DNA from 3 places in the Neobacillus sp. C211 genome. Region 3 is predicted to be linked to each of the others. Evidence: riboswitches for the same ligand, from Rfam matches in the RefSeq annotation. Region 3 holds a riboswitch; each other region holds the start of a gene.
What was found. Region 3 has a riboswitch for cobalamin ahead of ACSU6B_RS17810 ((2Fe-2S) ferredoxin domain-containing protein). Riboswitches for the same ligand answer to the same signal wherever they lie in the genome.
Positions count from the first base shown of each region.

Region 1: it holds a riboswitch for cobalamin, as region 3 does, so the genes downstream of both, metE (5-methyltetrahydropteroyltriglutamate--homocysteine S-methyltransferase) here and ACSU6B_RS17810 ((2Fe-2S) ferredoxin domain-containing protein) in region 3, are expected to answer to the same signal.
Region 2: it holds a riboswitch for cobalamin, as region 3 does, so the genes downstream of both, ACSU6B_RS04590 (ABC transporter substrate-binding protein) here and ACSU6B_RS17810 ((2Fe-2S) ferredoxin domain-containing protein) in region 3, are expected to answer to the same signal.

Region 1 is NZ_JBPXRO010000008.1:116,584-122,230, forward strand. Features, by position in the region: gene ACSU6B_RS09905 (outer membrane protein assembly factor BamB family protein) at 1-1,549, opposite strand, end outside; gene metE (5-methyltetrahydropteroyltriglutamate--homocysteine S-methyltransferase) at 1,691-3,982, opposite strand; cobalamin riboswitch at 4,164-4,344, opposite strand; gene ACSU6B_RS09915 (VOC family protein) at 4,440-4,835, opposite strand; gene ACSU6B_RS09920 (hypothetical protein) at 5,627-5,647, opposite strand, start outside.
Region 2 is NZ_JBPXRO010000003.1:198,526-204,172, reverse strand. Features, by position in the region: gene ribE (riboflavin synthase) at 1-354, shown strand, start outside; partial or broken gene ribB (3,4-dihydroxy-2-butanone-4-phosphate synthase) at 415-1,038, shown strand; gene ribH (6,7-dimethyl-8-ribityllumazine synthase) at 1,064-1,534, shown strand; cobalamin riboswitch at 1,594-1,786, shown strand; gene ACSU6B_RS04590 (ABC transporter substrate-binding protein) at 1,981-2,946, shown strand; gene ACSU6B_RS04585 (FecCD family ABC transporter permease) at 2,912-3,973, shown strand; gene ACSU6B_RS04580 (heme ABC transporter ATP-binding protein) at 3,976-5,442, shown strand; gene cbiB (adenosylcobinamide-phosphate synthase CbiB) at 5,439-5,647, shown strand, end outside.
Region 3 is NZ_JBPXRO010000019.1:15,774-21,420, forward strand. Features, by position in the region: gene ACSU6B_RS17800 (sirohydrochlorin chelatase) at 1-480, opposite strand, end outside; gene cobJ (precorrin-3B C(17)-methyltransferase) at 542-2,167, opposite strand; gene ACSU6B_RS17810 ((2Fe-2S) ferredoxin domain-containing protein) at 2,221-2,604, opposite strand; cobalamin riboswitch at 2,730-2,907, opposite strand; cobalamin riboswitch at 3,084-3,273, opposite strand; gene ACSU6B_RS17815 (hypothetical protein) at 3,507-4,427, shown strand; gene ACSU6B_RS17820 (SH3 domain-containing protein) at 4,433-5,167, shown strand; gene ACSU6B_RS17825 (hypothetical protein) at 5,529-5,647, shown strand, end outside.

The DNA of each region.
Region 1 (5,647 bases), on a different contig from region 3:
AAAAATTGGATGTACCCTTCAAGTGGCGTCCCCAACCGATGGTCTGAACTACCAGGCCGCTTTCATCAACAATGGTTACATCCATTTCTGCCGTTTCACTTATTGTAACTGGAATTTTAATTTGATTCTTCCCATCCTGAACAGAAAGCTGGCTGACTGCTGGTAAATCGATCGTTGCCGTTGGCTTTTCTGTATCTAGCTGGCTTATTTTTGGAACAGCGTACGTATAGAGAAATTGATTAGTCTCCGTTACAAAAATAGTATCTTTAATGACGCCGATTGGCCGTAGACCAGATGCGCCTGTAGTAGGTGTAAGCTGAAGAGTTGAATAAATAAGCTGCCCATTTGCTGAATTAAAGAATTTTATCTTGTTGTAATTTCCCAAAATAATTCTGTCTGAGGCTACGACCATACCGCTTGACCCTCTAATGGTCTGTAGTCCCCCGGCAACGAACTGCTCTGCGTACATGGTCTTCCATTTTTGTACTCCAGTATTTTTATCAATCGCCATGATATTGATCTCATCCAGGACAATTAAAGAATCATTCGTTACAGACAGAGGCTGTGTAAACATACCCGTTAGACTAAACTTCCATAATGTTCTTCCGGTTGCAGCATCCAATGCCCAAATGGTTCTAGTTGTTTTTTTCGTTTCGAAGTAAAGCTTCTCTTCTTTATAGACAGGAGCTCCGTAAATAGGCAAGCTTGAATCAAGATCAAATGTCCAGAGAACAGTGCCGGAAGAGGAATCGAATGCATACATTTTGGATGTCATTTGCACTGGATTCCGTATATTTGCATAAAGTCTATTTCCGCCAGCAGCAAAAACTCCTTCGATTTGCTCTTGGAATTTAAGGGGATAACTCCATTTCTTTTGACCCGTTTTTATATCTACTGTACCAATCGCATCCAGACCCTCGGTGGTTCTGGTGTAATAAAACAATGTATTTTGGTCTATTAAAAGCCTGTTCGCAAAGGTATCAACGGTCCAGAGTGTCAGTGGAGCGTTTCCGTTATCCTGAATCGCATAAAGTTTATTCATAGTTGATGCGTAAACCACTCCGTCTCTTGCTATCAAATCAAGAAAGGCATCCTGGTTTTCTGTTGAAAAATCCCATTTCTCTTTATAAGTGTCCAAGTCGATAGCAGAAAGAATTTTATTCGAAATTCGTTCAACCGAGTACAGCTGATTCTGATTCACGCTAAACAGGGAGGAAGCATTATTAAATGGATCTTTCTTTAACGTCAATAACGTCAAATCTACTGGCATTGTAGCAGTTGAATAATTGGTATTACCCTGGTCGGCTAAATGCAATTCCCAGTTTTGGTCATTAGCCCTTAAGCTACGATTCGTTACTAGCGCCGTTAATTCTGTTATCCTCTGCCTTAATTGTTGGTTTTCAACCTTTAATAGATGATAATCACTTGTGATACTAAAAACCTTTTGTTTTTCATCCCAAGTAACCTTTGCTCCTACCCTGCTTAACTCCGATATCGGCACATAAGTATTGTAAGGGTTATTTCTATAGTAATGATTGAAATACATCATATTTGAACATCACACCTCCATTTTCGTGCACTAATCATTTTATGCACATATACCTACGTGGTGATGTTCAGTTAAGTAAACAAACCAAAGAGCCTTTCCAAAAATGGAAAAGCCCCCTTGATTTAATTGTTTAGATTAGATTTAAACAGTTTGTTGTTGCTGTTGGCGTAGCTTCCGAGCGGCTGACACCATATTTTTTAGCGATGCAATGGTTTCTTCTTCATGACGTGTTTTTAAACCACAATCTGGATTCACCCAGAACTGTTCTTTTGAAATAATTTCTAAACTATCGTTTAAAATCGCATTGATTTCTTCTAGACTTGGTACACGTGGACTATGAATATCATACACTCCTAAACCAATACCAAGTTCATATGGATTTTTTTTAAGAGATTGAATCAACTCCCCATGACTTCTAGACGTTTCGATTGAAATCACATCTGCGTCAAGGGCACGAATCGGCTCAATAAAGTCATTAAACTCGCAATAGCACATATGCGTATGGATTTGTGTTTCATTCTTCACACTAGAAGTTGCTAACTTAAAGGCATTTACCCCCCATGCTAAATAATCAGCCCATTTTTCTTTACGTAATGGCAATCCTTCACGTAATGCCGGTTCATCCACTTGAATAATGGCAATGCCTGCATCTTCTAACGCTGCAATCTCTTCTCTTAGTGCTAAGGCTAGTTGGTTGGCTACTTGTTCACGTGAAATATCATCGCGGACAAAAGACCAATTTAAGATTGTAATAGGACCTGTTAACATCCCTTTCACATACTTAGACGTTAATTGCTGTGCCGCTTCTACTTCCTTCACGGTCATTGGGGCTGTCCACTCGACGTCACCATAAATAATTGGTGGTTTGACACAACGTGAACCATAGGATACAACCCATGCTTTTTCTGTAAAGGCAAAACCTTCTAGCTTTTCTCCAAAGTACTCAACCATATCCGTCCGCTCAAATTCACCATGCACTAAAACATCCAGTCCTATTTCTTCTTGAATTTGAATCCAACGGGCTGTTTCACTTTTTAGAAACGCTGCATACTCAGCATCTGTAATTTCCTTTTTACGCCATGCTGTACGTGTCCGTTTTACTTGATCTGACTGAGGGAAGCTGCCAATGGTTGTGGTTGGATAATCTGGTAAATCTAATGCCCTTTTTTGCAAAGGTTGACGTTCTTTAAACGTCATTGAACGAGCAAAATGCTCTTGTGTTACTTGTAATACTAGCTCTTTCACACGTGCATTTTTCCTTGCCTTATGCTGTGCTAATGCTTCAGTTGCTATCATACTTTGTGACACGCTCTTATTCCCTGTCCAAGCCTCGTCACGGACGTAAGATGTAATATGTGATAACTCAATTATTTTCTCATCGGCAAATGACAAAGCATTTGTCAGTATGGCATCCAGCTTTGTTTCTGCCTTCGTCGTCACAGGTACATGCTGTAAACTACATGAAGACTGAATCCAAGCTTCTTTTACACCGCTTAATAATAAAACAGCTTTTGTATTGAATGCTTTTTCAGCCAAATTTGCCCGCCAAATATCCCGTCCATTTACGACACCAATTCCTAATACTTTGTCTTGTGGGAACCCGTGTTTTCGAAGTGAATCCATATTCTCTTCGGCACCATGTATGAAATCAAGACCAATCCCTGCCACAGGTAATTGAGACAGCTCTTCATACGCTGATAGTCCTTCAAAATAGGTTTGTAACATGATTTGTGCAGCCGGTACTTCTTCTGCTAATTGCTTGTAAATTTCCTGCACTAGTTTTACATCATCAGCAGTTAGTGAAAGGGTTAGTGCTGGTTCTTCCACTTGAATCCACTGTGCCCCAGCCTCTACAAGCTGCTGCAATACTTGAGCATATAACGGTAAGAGTTTTAAAATAAACAATGCTTTGGTTTTGGCATCGTATCCTTTCGCTAAGCTAACAAAAGTAAAAGGACCGATCATTGTAGGCTTTGTAATAAGACCTAATTCCTCTTTGGCTTCTACAAAATAATCTAAAATGTAGTTTTTGGTTAATTGTAATGACTTGCCTTCATACTCAGGTACGATGTAGTGATAGTTGGTGTTAAACCACTTTGTCATCTCACAGGCCACAACATGGCTTGCCCCACGGGCCATTTCGTAATAAGTGGTTAGATCGACTTCACTACCTGTCCACTTATAACGATTTGGAACCATTCCGAACATTGCCGCATGGTCAAGCATGCGGTCATAATTGGTAAAATCCCCAACTGTTAGTAACTCTAAGCCTAATGATTGCTGGCGCTTCAAATTATTCAAACGATTCGTTTTCATCTCGAAAATAAATTGCTCCTCTGATATCGCACCCTTCCAAAAAGATTCTATACAACGTTTCCACTCCCGATTATCACCAATGTACGGGTAACCAATGGCAGTACTAACTAAATTCATTTTTCATTCCTCCTTATTTAAATTTACATATTCCCAAATACAAAAAAAGCCATCTCCACAAAATGGGAAATGGCTTTACAATCAAGTTTAAGTTTTGCTAAAAAAACATGCATAAACATAGCTACTCATAACTCGTTTGTCGTACAAATGAATGTCACCACCTATTTCCACGTAGGTATTTGGTGTGTACTGGAAATTGGCAGGTCTCCTGGCTTATCATCATGGCTCCTCACACCTTCCCATCCTAAGACAGTGGTATTTGTGATTCACTCCGATTTACAGTTGCGGGACAGCGACGGAATTACACCGTTCTTCCCTTTTAAGCCAAGCCTTAGCTTGGCACCAATTCTTACACGATATGTAATTTTCACTAACTATAGCATATTAATAATATGAAGTACATAATTTTCTGAAAAGTAGTCAGTATGATGAGAGTTCTCTCGCTCACCTTAGGATTCTATTTTGCATTCGCATCGGGTTGATGAATTCCGAATATATTGCCTTCGGTATCAATATAGTATCCTTGCCACGCCATTCCAGGCAGGGCATATTTGGCCATTACGACCTTGCCGCCATTCTCAATAATTTTAGCTTCCGTTACATCGTAATTTTCCACTCCCATTGTACAAGCAAATGCATTCAAAGCTTGGTTTGCTTCCGGTGGAGCACTTTGCCGCTGCATCAAAGCACCATTGATCCCAGGTTCATTCTCATCGCCAGTCACTGCTCCAAAGTAAGGCATTCCTGCATACTCACTCCAATCTTGAAATGACCATCCGAATACCTCTCCATAAAACTTCTTTGCCCGTTCCATGTCATTGACATGAATTTCGAAATGAACTAATCTTCCCATGATTGCCTCCTAATTAAAAAAGTAATTATATTCTCTTCTAGCAAGTCAGTACTTATGTATATCTTGAAGTTATGATGCTTCATATTATGTTAGCAAAACTAAGGATGAAGCCAACTTTTCAATTTGAGCCAAAGCCTAATATATTTCCTCTTTATTATAGGATAATTATTGGAATATATTCAATTTTTATAAAAATTAAATAATTTTACTTATTAGTTCCTGTTTAATATTCTTGTCATTTATTGGACGATCTACGACTGATACATAACGTCCACCTTCTTATTATCGGTCACTCTTGGATTAATCTTTTTAAAATTGGACCTGTCATTGGTTATGGTCATATCAAGATGTTGCTGGGTTATACATCCTTTATCTTTCTTTTGGTCACTTTGTTTGCTGGGTACTTACGCAACAAGAAAGCATCAGGATTTCGAAATAAGTCCCACCGAATCATGGCAATGATCTTTACGATTTTTTTCTAGTCCATATGCTTATTCCTATAAAGTAACTTGCTCACATGGACAGCCAGGACATTCAAATACTACTTTAAAACGAATCTCTCTTATCTTTTTAATTAGACGACCAACGACAGAGGAAGATTAGTAATATTAAATAGGATACATGGATTGGTTTTGTCGATAAGATAATAAATGTGTTTTTTAGGGGATAAAAGAAATTCATAAGATTATCTGGAGATGGAATGCAAATTGTTACATATGAAGGTAATTGCTACTATAGAGTTATTTGGATACGGAGCGAAATTGAAGAATTTAGCAAATAATCTTTAAACATTAGCCAAAATACACTCTTAC
Region 2 (5,647 bases), on a different contig from region 3:
GATGGAACAGGCATAATTAAAAGTAAACAGTCCTTCGAAAATGCTGTCTACTATGAGATTGAAGCAGAGCAAGACATATTAAAATATGTAATCTTAAGAGGGTCTATAACGGTAGATGGGACAAGTTTGACTGTTTTTGCGGTAACTGAAAATAGTTTTACACTATCGATCATCCCCCATACATTGTCGGAAACGATTTTGGGAATAAAGGGGTCAGGGGATATCGTTAATCTAGAATGCGATATGATTGGTAAATACGTTGGTCATTTTATGAAAAACCTTTCAGGTGATACTGCGCAAAATCATAAGACAGGGATAACGGCACAATTTTTAGCAGACAATGGTTTTAATTAAATTATAGTTTGGAAAAGTCCAATCTTAAAGGGTTTGTCATTTTGAAAGGAGAGATGTTGCGTGTTTAATACGATTAACGAAGCTCTTGCTGATTTAAAAGAAGGAAAGGTTGTTATTGTCTGCGATGATGAAAACAGGGAAAATGAAGGGGACTTTATTTCTCTTGCTGAAAAAGCAACGCCGGAGGTCATAAATCTTATGGCCACTCACGGAAGAGGTCTAATCTGTGTTCCTATTGACGAGGCATTAGCTCAAAAGCTCGACTTACATCCAATGGTTTCCAAGAATACGGATCCAAATCGAACAGCTTTTACCGTAAGCATTGACCATAAATTTTCTACAACTGGAATTTCTGCATTTGAACGATCAGCAACGGTGTTGAGTATGGTTGACCCGGAATCAAAAGCATCCGATTTTTTAAGACCAGGGCATATGTTTCCGTTGATTGCTAAAAAAGACGGAGTCTTGAGCAGAACGGGGCATACAGAAGCAGCTGTAGACCTTGCAATTTTATGCGGTGCCAAGCCTGCTGGTGTCATTTGTGAAATCATGAATGACGATGGCACGATGGCACGTGTCCCACAGCTGCGCAAAATTGCTGATAAGCTAAACATTAAAATGATTACGATTAAAGATTTAGTAGAATACCGAAGCAACAAGGAAAATTTAGTTAAGCGGGAAGTTTAAAACAAATTTAGGAGGCATACTCATGGGTAATATTTTTGAAGGAAATTTAGTTGGCTCAGGATTAAAAGTTGGAATCGTGGTTGGACGTTTTAATGAATTCATTACAAGTAAACTATTAGGCGGTGCACAGGATGCACTTAAAAGACATGGCGTCAGTGAGACAGACGTAGATATTGCCTGGGTACCTGGTGCATTTGAAATTTCATTAATCGCCCAAAAAATGGCTAATAGCAAAAAATATGATGCAGTTATCACGCTTGGTACGGTCATTCGCGGCTCTACTCCACATTTTGACTTTGTTTGTAATGAAGTGGCAAAAGGTGTTTCCGCAATCAATTTAAGTAGTGGCATTCCTGTTATTTTTGGAGTACTAACCACAGATTCTATTGAACAAGCGATTGAGCGTGCTGGGACAAAGGCTGGTAATAAGGGATGGGATGCCGCTTCGGCTGCAATTGAAATGGCTAATTTGTGCAGAACGATTGAACTTTAAAATTATTGCAAAAATACATGTACAATTCATTTCATCTTTTCTATAATGAATTTAACAAAAAATATTTTTTATTATTAGGTGCTAAAATCTTATTGTAAGATTTTCGGCTTAAAAGAGAAGTTTGGTAAAAGCCAACGCGGTCCCGCCACTGTAAATGAGAGCAACCTATATGGTGCCACTGTCGACTAAGATGGGAAGGCATAGGAAGCGATGATCATGAGCCAGGAAACCTGCCTAATTCTTGTGCGCCAATAAAACCTACGAGGATGGGACGGTGTTGAAGGCTAGACTCCCTTTACTTATTGCTAGTAACCTGAATCTAATCATACCAACATCTCCATTACATAGTGGAGATGTTTTTTGTTTTTATCCAAGCCATTTTGTTTTTGCACAAGAAGATTTATTTTTTGTTACATAATATTTATTAACTGAAAGTAGGGAGAAAAATGAAGAAGTTGTATTCATTGCTGTTAGTAGTATTATTAACAGTAGGAGTTTTAACAGGTTGTGTTGAAAAGAAAGACCAAGTTAAGGAAGAGAATAAATCCAGCGTTGAGAAGAAAACAGCGGAAATAACCTATCCAGTTACACTTACAGATGCTACCAAAACTAAAGTTATTATCGAAAAGAAACCTGAAAAGATCGTTTCACTAATTCCAAGTAATACAGAAATTGCATTTGCATTAGGACTTGACAAAGAAGTGGTGGGCGTGTCTGATTTCGATAATTACCCGGAAGCAGCGACGAAAAAAGAAAAAATCGGCGGACAGGAAATAAACTTAGAAAAAATCATTTCCTTAAAACCGGATTTAGTGTTAGCACATGCATCTTCAGCTCATAATTCTGAAGCAGGGCTTCAGCAGCTTAAAGATGCTGGAATTACCGTTTTGGTTGTTAATGATGCGCAAAATTTTGACCAAGTTTATGATTCCATTGATATGATTGGGAAAGCTACCGGTGAAACAGCGAAAGCCGATGAGATGATTAAAGGGATGAAGGATAAATTGGCCGAAATTAAAGCAAAGGCTGGGGAAATAAAAGAAAAGAAAAAGGTATTAGTTGAAGTTTCGCCCGCTCCAGAAATTTATACACCTGGCAAGAATACCTTTATGGATCAAATGCTAAGTATAATTAATGCGGAAAACATCGCAAATGATCAAGAAGGCTGGATTAAAATTGATCAAGAGGCGATGATTAAACGCAATCCAGATGTAATCCTGACTACCTATGGATACTATGTCAAAAATCCGGCGGAACAAGTTTTAACTAGAAAGGGCTGGGAAACGGTCAACGCTGTAAAAAATAAGCATGTAGTCGATGTGGATTCTGATCGCGTGACTCGCTCAGGCCCTCGGATCGTTGAAGGAGTAGAAGATCTTGCAAAGGCTGTCTATCCTGAGATTTTTAAATAATAAGTATTTAGCCTATATAATAGCTGGAATGTTCCTTGTTCTAGCTTTTTTATTAGGGATTTCAATTGGAACAGTTTCGGTGCCAATCTTAACCATTATTAAGATTTTCAGTGCGAAAGTTTTTGGGGTTATTTCATTGGAGACAATTGACCCTATGTATTCAAGTATTGTCCTTAACATTCGCTTACCTAGAGTGATTTTATCTGGTCTTGTCGGGGCTTCTCTTGCTATTGCAGGGGCAGCCTTCCAAGGTCTGCTAAGAAATCCGTTAGCAGATCCTTATACATTGGGTGTATCCTCCGGGGCGTCAGTTGGAGCGGTGTTGACACTGTTTTTCCATCTATCGATTCCTTTTATAGGTTCCTTCACATTACCATTGCTAAGTATTTTATTTTCCTTTTTAACCATCTTTTTAGTCCTTACTTTCGCCAGTAAAATAGAGCGTTCCATGAGAGTGGAAACGATTATTTTAACAGGGATAATTTTTAGCTCCTTCTTAGGGGCAATTATTTCGCTGATGATTGCGCTGACTGGAGATGAGTTGAGGCAAATTATTGGCTGGCTATTAGGAAGTGTATCGATGAGAGGCTGGGAGTACATAAAAATCATTTTGCCATTTTTTATCATTGGCTCAGGCCTGCTGATTTTTAATGCAAAGGAACTAAACGCCATGTCGTTTGGGGAAGAGCGGGCACAGCATTTAGGGGTCAATGTTCAAAAAAGAAAGCTAATTATTTTAACAGCTGGCTCTATTTTAACAGGAGCGGCAGTTGCGGTGTCAGGCACCATTGGTTTTGTCGGGCTAGTGATTCCTCATTTATCAAGATTATTATGGGGTCCCGATCACCGGCATCTCCTTCCGTTATCGATCATAACAGGAAGCGGTTTTTTAATTTTAGCTGACCTAATTTCAAGAACAATCATATCTCCTACAGAATTACCCATTGGTGTAATCACAGCTTTAATTGGTGCACCGGTATTTGCAATAATCCTGCTCCAAAGAAAAAGGACGGAAAGAAGTGGTTAGGGATGCTTAGTGTTCAACAGATTTCCGGAGGATACTCGAGTGAAGCGGTTCTGAAAGACATTTCTTTTGATGTGGAAAAGGGAGAATTATTCGGGATATTGGGGCCGAATGGAAGTGGAAAGACAACCCTTTTGAAAATGCTTAGTGGAATTTTGCCCATCCAAAAAGGTGAGATTTTTATCAATCGGAAACGGCTGCAGGAATACAAAACAAAACAACTGGCCCAAATGATTGCCGTTCTTTCACAACATTCAACACAATCATTCTCATACACCGTAAAAGAAACTGTCTCGCTTGGCCGTTATGCACATCAAAAGGGGTTATTTCAAACCTGGAGTAATGCCGATGAAGAGGTTGTCCAGCGAGTAATGAAGCAAATTGGTGTTTCCAGATTCCAAAATAAAAATATTCAAGAATTATCAGGCGGTGAAAAGCAACGAGTATTTCTTGCCCAAGCTTTGGCTCAAGAGCCTGAAATACTTTTGTTAGATGAACCCACCAACCATTTGGATTTGTCGTACCAAAAGGAATTATTAGATTTCTTAAAACAATGGACGTCAGAAAGTGGATTAACAGTCATCTCTATTTTTCACGATTTAAACCTTGCGGGGCTTTATTGTGATCGATTGCTCCTTCTCGAAAATGGAAGAATTAATATCGATCATATTCCTAATGAGGTGCTCCGGGAAGAACGAATAAGAGATGTGTATCATACAGACATTCAAAAACATCCCCATCCTAAAGTCGCTGCACCGCAAATGGTTTTACTGCCAAAAGTGAAAAACAAAGTTGTCGATTTTGACCTAGATGAGTCGATGCTGCATATCTCAGAAGAATTAATCGAGTTAACATCCCCTATGCCATTAAGGACGATGTCATCTGGGGTGATTGGTTCGGGAACCGGATGGCACCTAACATTTGTGAACCGCCATGTTAACAAGGATTACAACTGTAGTGATCATCGTATAGAAATGAGTTCATTTTTAAAATCAAACGGGTTTGAACCATCGGAAACTGTTGGCATGATGACCGCAGTTGTCCTCGAAGATGTAGTATACAAGCGGTTTGAACATAATAGCTTCTCGATATTTGCTGTTGTGACAGCTGGAGTAGGAAATGCGATTGATGCTTCGAAAAGTGAACAGCATACATTTGAAATGACACCAGGAACAATCAATACCTGGATTTTTGTGAGCGGCGAGCTGACAGAGGAAGCTTTTATACAAAGTATCATGACCGCAACTGAAGCGAAGGTTAAGGCATTGAATGATCTAAAGGTAATCGATGAAGTCACCGGAACGATCGCCACCGGTACATCGACAGATAGTATCTTAATTGCTGCTACTCAAACGGGTGAAGTATTAGAATTTGCGGGTACGATTACCCCGTTAGGCAAGCTTATTAGCAAGGCAGTTTATCAGTGCACGATCGAAGCGATTCAAAAATCCAGCAAGAGGAAATGCAAATGATCGTCCATCATTTAATCTCAATCACAGTTGCCTATATTATTGACCTGTTTATTGGGGATCCACCCGATTGGCCCCACCCTGTAAGATGGATTGGAAAGATGATAACATTTCTTGAAAAACGTTGGAATAATGGCAATTCTAAGCGGTGGAAAGGGCTGGCCATGCTCCTTTTTATCTTAGTCTTAGTTTTTTTCGTCGTTTTGAT
Region 3 (5,647 bases):
TGTTTTTTCCCATAGTAATCTAGCAATTTTATATAAATCACTATTCGCATCGGGATCGCTTCCGCCCCGTCCTAACAAAAGGACAGCCGTATCGTCTTCGATGGATTCTAAATTCTCGCCAATTTCCATTAATCTGGTTTTTAGAATTTCAAATGTTTCCTCATGAACGCCGATTGGCCGGCCATAAGTAAATTGAACAAGTGGATATTTATTCTTTGCCTCATCAATAGCTGCTGGAATATGAATTTTGGAGTGTCCTGCCTGTAAGAGCATGATTGGAATCACGACAATATGGTCGGCCCCTTTCTCCACACACAGATCGATTCCTTGATTAACGGTAGGCCGTTCAAATTCTAAAAAGCACGTCTCAACCAGGAAAGAATCGTCCCAAGTCTTTCTCATCTCACCGATGAACTCGCGAACCTGCTGATTTCCCTCTTGATCTCTGCTCCCATGCCCCACAAATAAAATTGCTTTCAAAATATTTCCTCCCCTTTGTTTGTAACTGCCTTACCTGCCAATTGACCTAGACTTCTTCCCTTTACTCCCCGCAAACAGCCGCTTCGATTTTAAGGTTTGGTGTGATATCCTGGTACACAAAACCTTGAACCTCTTTGACCCGTTTAAAAAATTTATAGAAACGTTCATTTGGATAGGCCTTTTGTTTGTACTCTTGAACAATCCCCTCTATGACCCCGACAATTTGGTCCGGTGCGATTCCTTCCGCTACGATTTGGCCAGGATGTGCGGTTCTTCCAGCTGTCTTGGCTCCTAAAAATAAATCAAACGCCCCCTTACGGTAGACAATGCCAATATCTTCTTTTACGGCTCCATAACAGGCCATACCGCAGCCATTCACACCAAGTTTTAATTCTTTGGGGAGTTCCATGCCGCCAAGCCTTTCCTGAAGCTCATCGGCATAAGGAATGGAATCCTTCTTTTCTCCGTCACAAAAATCACAGGCTTTTACGGTTAATACGTCGCCAACAGGAGCAATCAAAAAGTTGGCCGCCGTTAGCTTTTCAACAATCTCATCAGGCCTAGAGGTTAAAATTTGCAGCTTCATAAAATGGTCTTGTGTGTATTCCATGACCCCTTCTTCTCCGACAATTTCGGAAAGAATGACCATCTGATTCGCGGTAAATTTTTTATTGGCGACACCAGGGCTGACCGCTACCTCAAAAATAGATTGAAATTCTTGCTTCACCATTAAACCTTGGGAAGGTCCATCGTTCTCACCAAGGATCATTTGCAAGGCTTCCTCAGCCAGCTCTCTTGGCGACTCTTTCATGGAGGTTGGGGTGACTAGTTCCTTGTTTACCGGTTTTACATCTTCCATTTGCTCCAGTGCCCATGGTTCGGCTTCCTTTTGCAAACGTTGATGCGGTTTCAACGGCTGTATTGCCTGATTTAATGTATACTTCCGCTGATAACCGCGCGGAGTGATGATCAAGCCGTCGTAGAAAAATGTGGAAGAGTTGCCAATTAAAACGGTGGTTAACATGCCAATTTCATGTTCGAGCATCTCTTGTAAATTGGTTAAGACGATTTTTTGACTATCACGGTAAGCACTCTTTACCAATCCTACAGGGGTGTCTGGCGAGCGATATTTTAGTAGAATTTTTTGAGCTTCCATGATCTGCCGTGTTCTTCTCCCGCTTTTTGGATTGTATAAGGCAATCACAAAATCAGATGAAGCGGCCGCTTCGATTCGTTTCTCAATCAAGCTCCAAGGTGTCAAATGGTCACTTAAGCTGATCGTACAGGCATCATGCATGACCGGCGCGCCTAATAAAGCAGCACAGGAGTTGATGGCGGAAATGCCAGGGACCACCTCCACTTCTACCCCTGAGTCTTTTTTCCAGCCTTTTTCGATTAGCACTTCGTAAACCAGTCCTGCCATTCCATATACACCGGCATCACCGCTTGAAATGACGGCTACTGTGTAACCGAGTTCGGCCTGTTTCACTGCCTCCTGGGCCCGGCTCACTTCTTCTGTCATTCCTGTACTAATGATTTGTTTTCCAGCTATTAATCCCTTGATTAGATCAACGTAGGTTTTGTAGCCGATGATGATATCACTTTCTTCGATGGCTTCTTTTGCCCGGCCAGTGATATGTTTTTCATCACCAGGGCCAAAACCAATAACCAATAATTTGCCTTTCACACTATTACGCCACCTTCCAAAATTTCAAACTAGAATCCAGCTACTATCCGCTGTTACATCTTTTCTTTAACCACTTTTTGTACTCCTTCGATGCATTCCGACCCTTCTGGCGGTATGAATCCTGCTTCGGAATATTGATAGATCGCATGCTCCTGAAGGCAATGACCTTCTGCCAGATGACGCTTTACAATCGTAGTTCCCACTTCTGAGGTTACGTTTTTATACCAAGTCCCTGACGGATAGACGATGGCAACGGGGGCATCCTTACATCTCCCATTGCATCTCGTTCTTGTTGTATGTATGAGTGAATCTAAGTTTAAATTGGTGATTTCATTCCGAATCGCTTGTGTCGCTTCCTCCCCACCCTTTCTCATACAGCTGCTGCCGTTGCAAATAAAAACATGGTGTTTCGTCCCTTGTAAATTCCAAGTAGTCATGTCACACTCTCCTTTTCGTTTTTTACGTAAAAAAAGCACCCCTATGGACATAGAGGTGCAAAATATACACACAAAAAAATAGCGATGTATGTTCAGCACTTCTACCTATGTTCCCGTAGGTTGATGGAAGTTATTAGGTAAAGGCAGGTCTCCTGACTTAGGTTCATCATTTCATTGCGTCTTCCCGAATTCCTTCAGTGACATCTGCAATGAACTCCCCATACAGTGGCGGGTACCGTGACGGATTTAAACCGTACTTCCCTATTAAGCACATATTCGTGCACCTATCCTAATCTATTCAATTGTTAAAAAGGCTTGTTCCTTCTAAAGCTAAACTATGATAATTAAACATGATTTAGAATCATCAAAACGAAAAAATCCGTTCAACATTAGTTGAACGGATAAAACGTCAGCACAAAGAAAGATAATAAATAATCCTTTTTGTCAAACGTTCCATCTTCACAACCCCCGAAGAAATCGAAACATTAAAAGTTAAGACAGGTCTCCTGACTTGTGTTTCTTCCTACTTTAGACCCTTCCCGAATCGTCAATAAAATAAACGGTTCAGTGGTTTGTCTATTTCGTCCACACTCACAGTTGCGGGGACAGTTCTGGCCTTGCACCAGATTCCCTATTAAGCCCTAAGGCATCTTAACTAATTGTTAACAAATTCATATGTAATTTTAAGAGATAATATTTATACTAGTCTAACAAATAGAATATATCAAGTGCTTTTTAAATTCCCTTATATTATTTTAGGGGGGCGGCATAGCTATCGGATTGCTGGATACCTACAACAATCTACAAAGATATGGGGGCTTTTCTTCCGATTGTCTGCATAGAATGTAGACAAGGGTAAGTGATCTCTCAATGAAAATAGTTAACCTGGAGGGAATAACCTAATGCAATTTATTGAAGATGTTAAAGACGTGAAATTTAGTTTTTTGGAAAAGCCGCCGGCGTCGTCTATGACCTATGCCTTTGTTTATGTTAATAATCACAATGAATACTATGCAGTTAAAAATGGAGAGCGTTTGTCACGTAGTGAATTGCGGATTGGCAAATATAAAAGGGTTTATACAGTCAATATGCAGCAGCAAACCATCACCTACAAGGAAGAAGTCCCAGCGGCTACAAGAGGAAGAAGGTTTTCTGTCAATTTATTTATCGATATTGCCGTTGAACACCCCGAACGGTTAATTCAACAAAATGCAGGAGAAATTGGCAACATTTTTAACAATAATCTACCCTTCTGGGTGGAGTCGGAAGCAAGATTTTATCCTATTGAAGAGGATCTGAGTTTTGCCCGGCATATTGAAGAATTTTTTCAAACCTCGCCATTAGTCAAGGTATTAAGAGAGGCTGGTATTATTGTTAGAAATGTTCGTGTTTTAATCCGGCAAGGTATTCGGGACCAGCGTCATGATGAGGCGATCGCCGATTTAGACCGGAACGCAGAACTATCTGCCTATCAAGAGGCTCTGGACTTGGAGGAAGCGCGCCGGATTTCGGCCTCGATTAAAGAAGCCCTTCAAGCAGGTGATTTTATCACTGCAGGGAAGCTTGGAGAAAAGAATGAAATGGCAAAGCGGTTAGTGGAATCGGAGTTTAGCCAAAATCAAGCCTTCAAATATGAGGTAAACAAACAACTTTTAAACTTGATCAACGATCACTCTATTGACCAGTTTGAGGCAGAACAAAGATTAGCCAAGCTAAAAAGGCTATTCCCCTATCTCCCCGTCAATCTGGAAAACATCAATAGAAAAAAACAGATTTCTGGTCCAAGGAGAGAACTATTATCCTATTTAAATAAAGGAGATTAGCGATTGTGGAATCCATTTTAAATCAGCTGTTTTGGATCTGGTCACTTATTTCTGCCCTGCCGGAATGGATCCGTATTTTTTTGGCTCTCTTTGTGCTCCTACAGTTCGCAAGGCTGATTTTGTTGTACATTATTCCTCCCTTCTTAAACTTATTGTGCCGTTTGTTGAAAAAAATGCTTTATCTCATTTCTTACCCAATCATGGCACTTCTTTGCACAATTCAAAGAAGCCGGAGAGAAGCAGGAAAAGCTGGCATATCTGTTTGGATAGATATCATTGAAGGAATGTTTGCCTGGTTCGAAAGTTTTCTCAACAACATGATTCAGCTTTTAATGAAACGGAAAAGGAATAAGACAAGGATTAAAAGATGGACCTTCTATTCTGCGTCAACTTTAGTGATTTTGCTTACTGCAGCAATGATCAACAATCCAAATGAGTGGTATACACAAAAATGGAAGAAAGCTGAGATATGGTTAAACCAAGAACCTGTACACATACAAGCATCCTGGGCTTCCCCTGATCCAAAAGAATTAATTTTAAATAAGAAATACGAAGAAGGCGGAAATATTCGTGTAGCTCCCACACTTACCGCACCCCGCCTATACACTATTACAAATGGAGAAATCATGCACTTTTTGAATGAAGAACAAGTGGATTCCAAAGGAATTAAGTGGCTAAAAGTTCACACCGCAAACGGGATCGAAGGCTGGATTTCAGCCTTGATTGTCAGGGAAAAATAATAAATTGAGAGGATTATTTACCGACTTAGTGTCGCAACGAATGGAACAATTTCCGAGATTTTTTGATCCTTTATCCAGTTCATAGAACAACCTAGATAAGGAGAGTGGACCCCTATGGGAATAGTTCCCTCTCCTTTTAAATCTTAGGAATTCAAAAACAAAACAGAAGAAAATTTTTTAAGTGCATCTTTATAATTTAAACAGGGGAACTTCCTTCAATACAAAAAACCCACTCCTTATTTGGAGAGCCGTTTTCTGCATGATTAGGTTTTAACATATTGTTCCTGCCAACAGCAATAATGAAAACACCATCAATAAGTCATACTATGGGAAAGTTTGTAACACACAGGAGGTTTCATTTATGAAATCATTCTTTATATTTGTTTTTCTTCTTATACTGAGTATAGGTTTTGCTGTTGCAATGGACTTGTTTTTAGGTCAGACAATTTCTCAATGTTGGCAGAACTTAAATAACCCGTT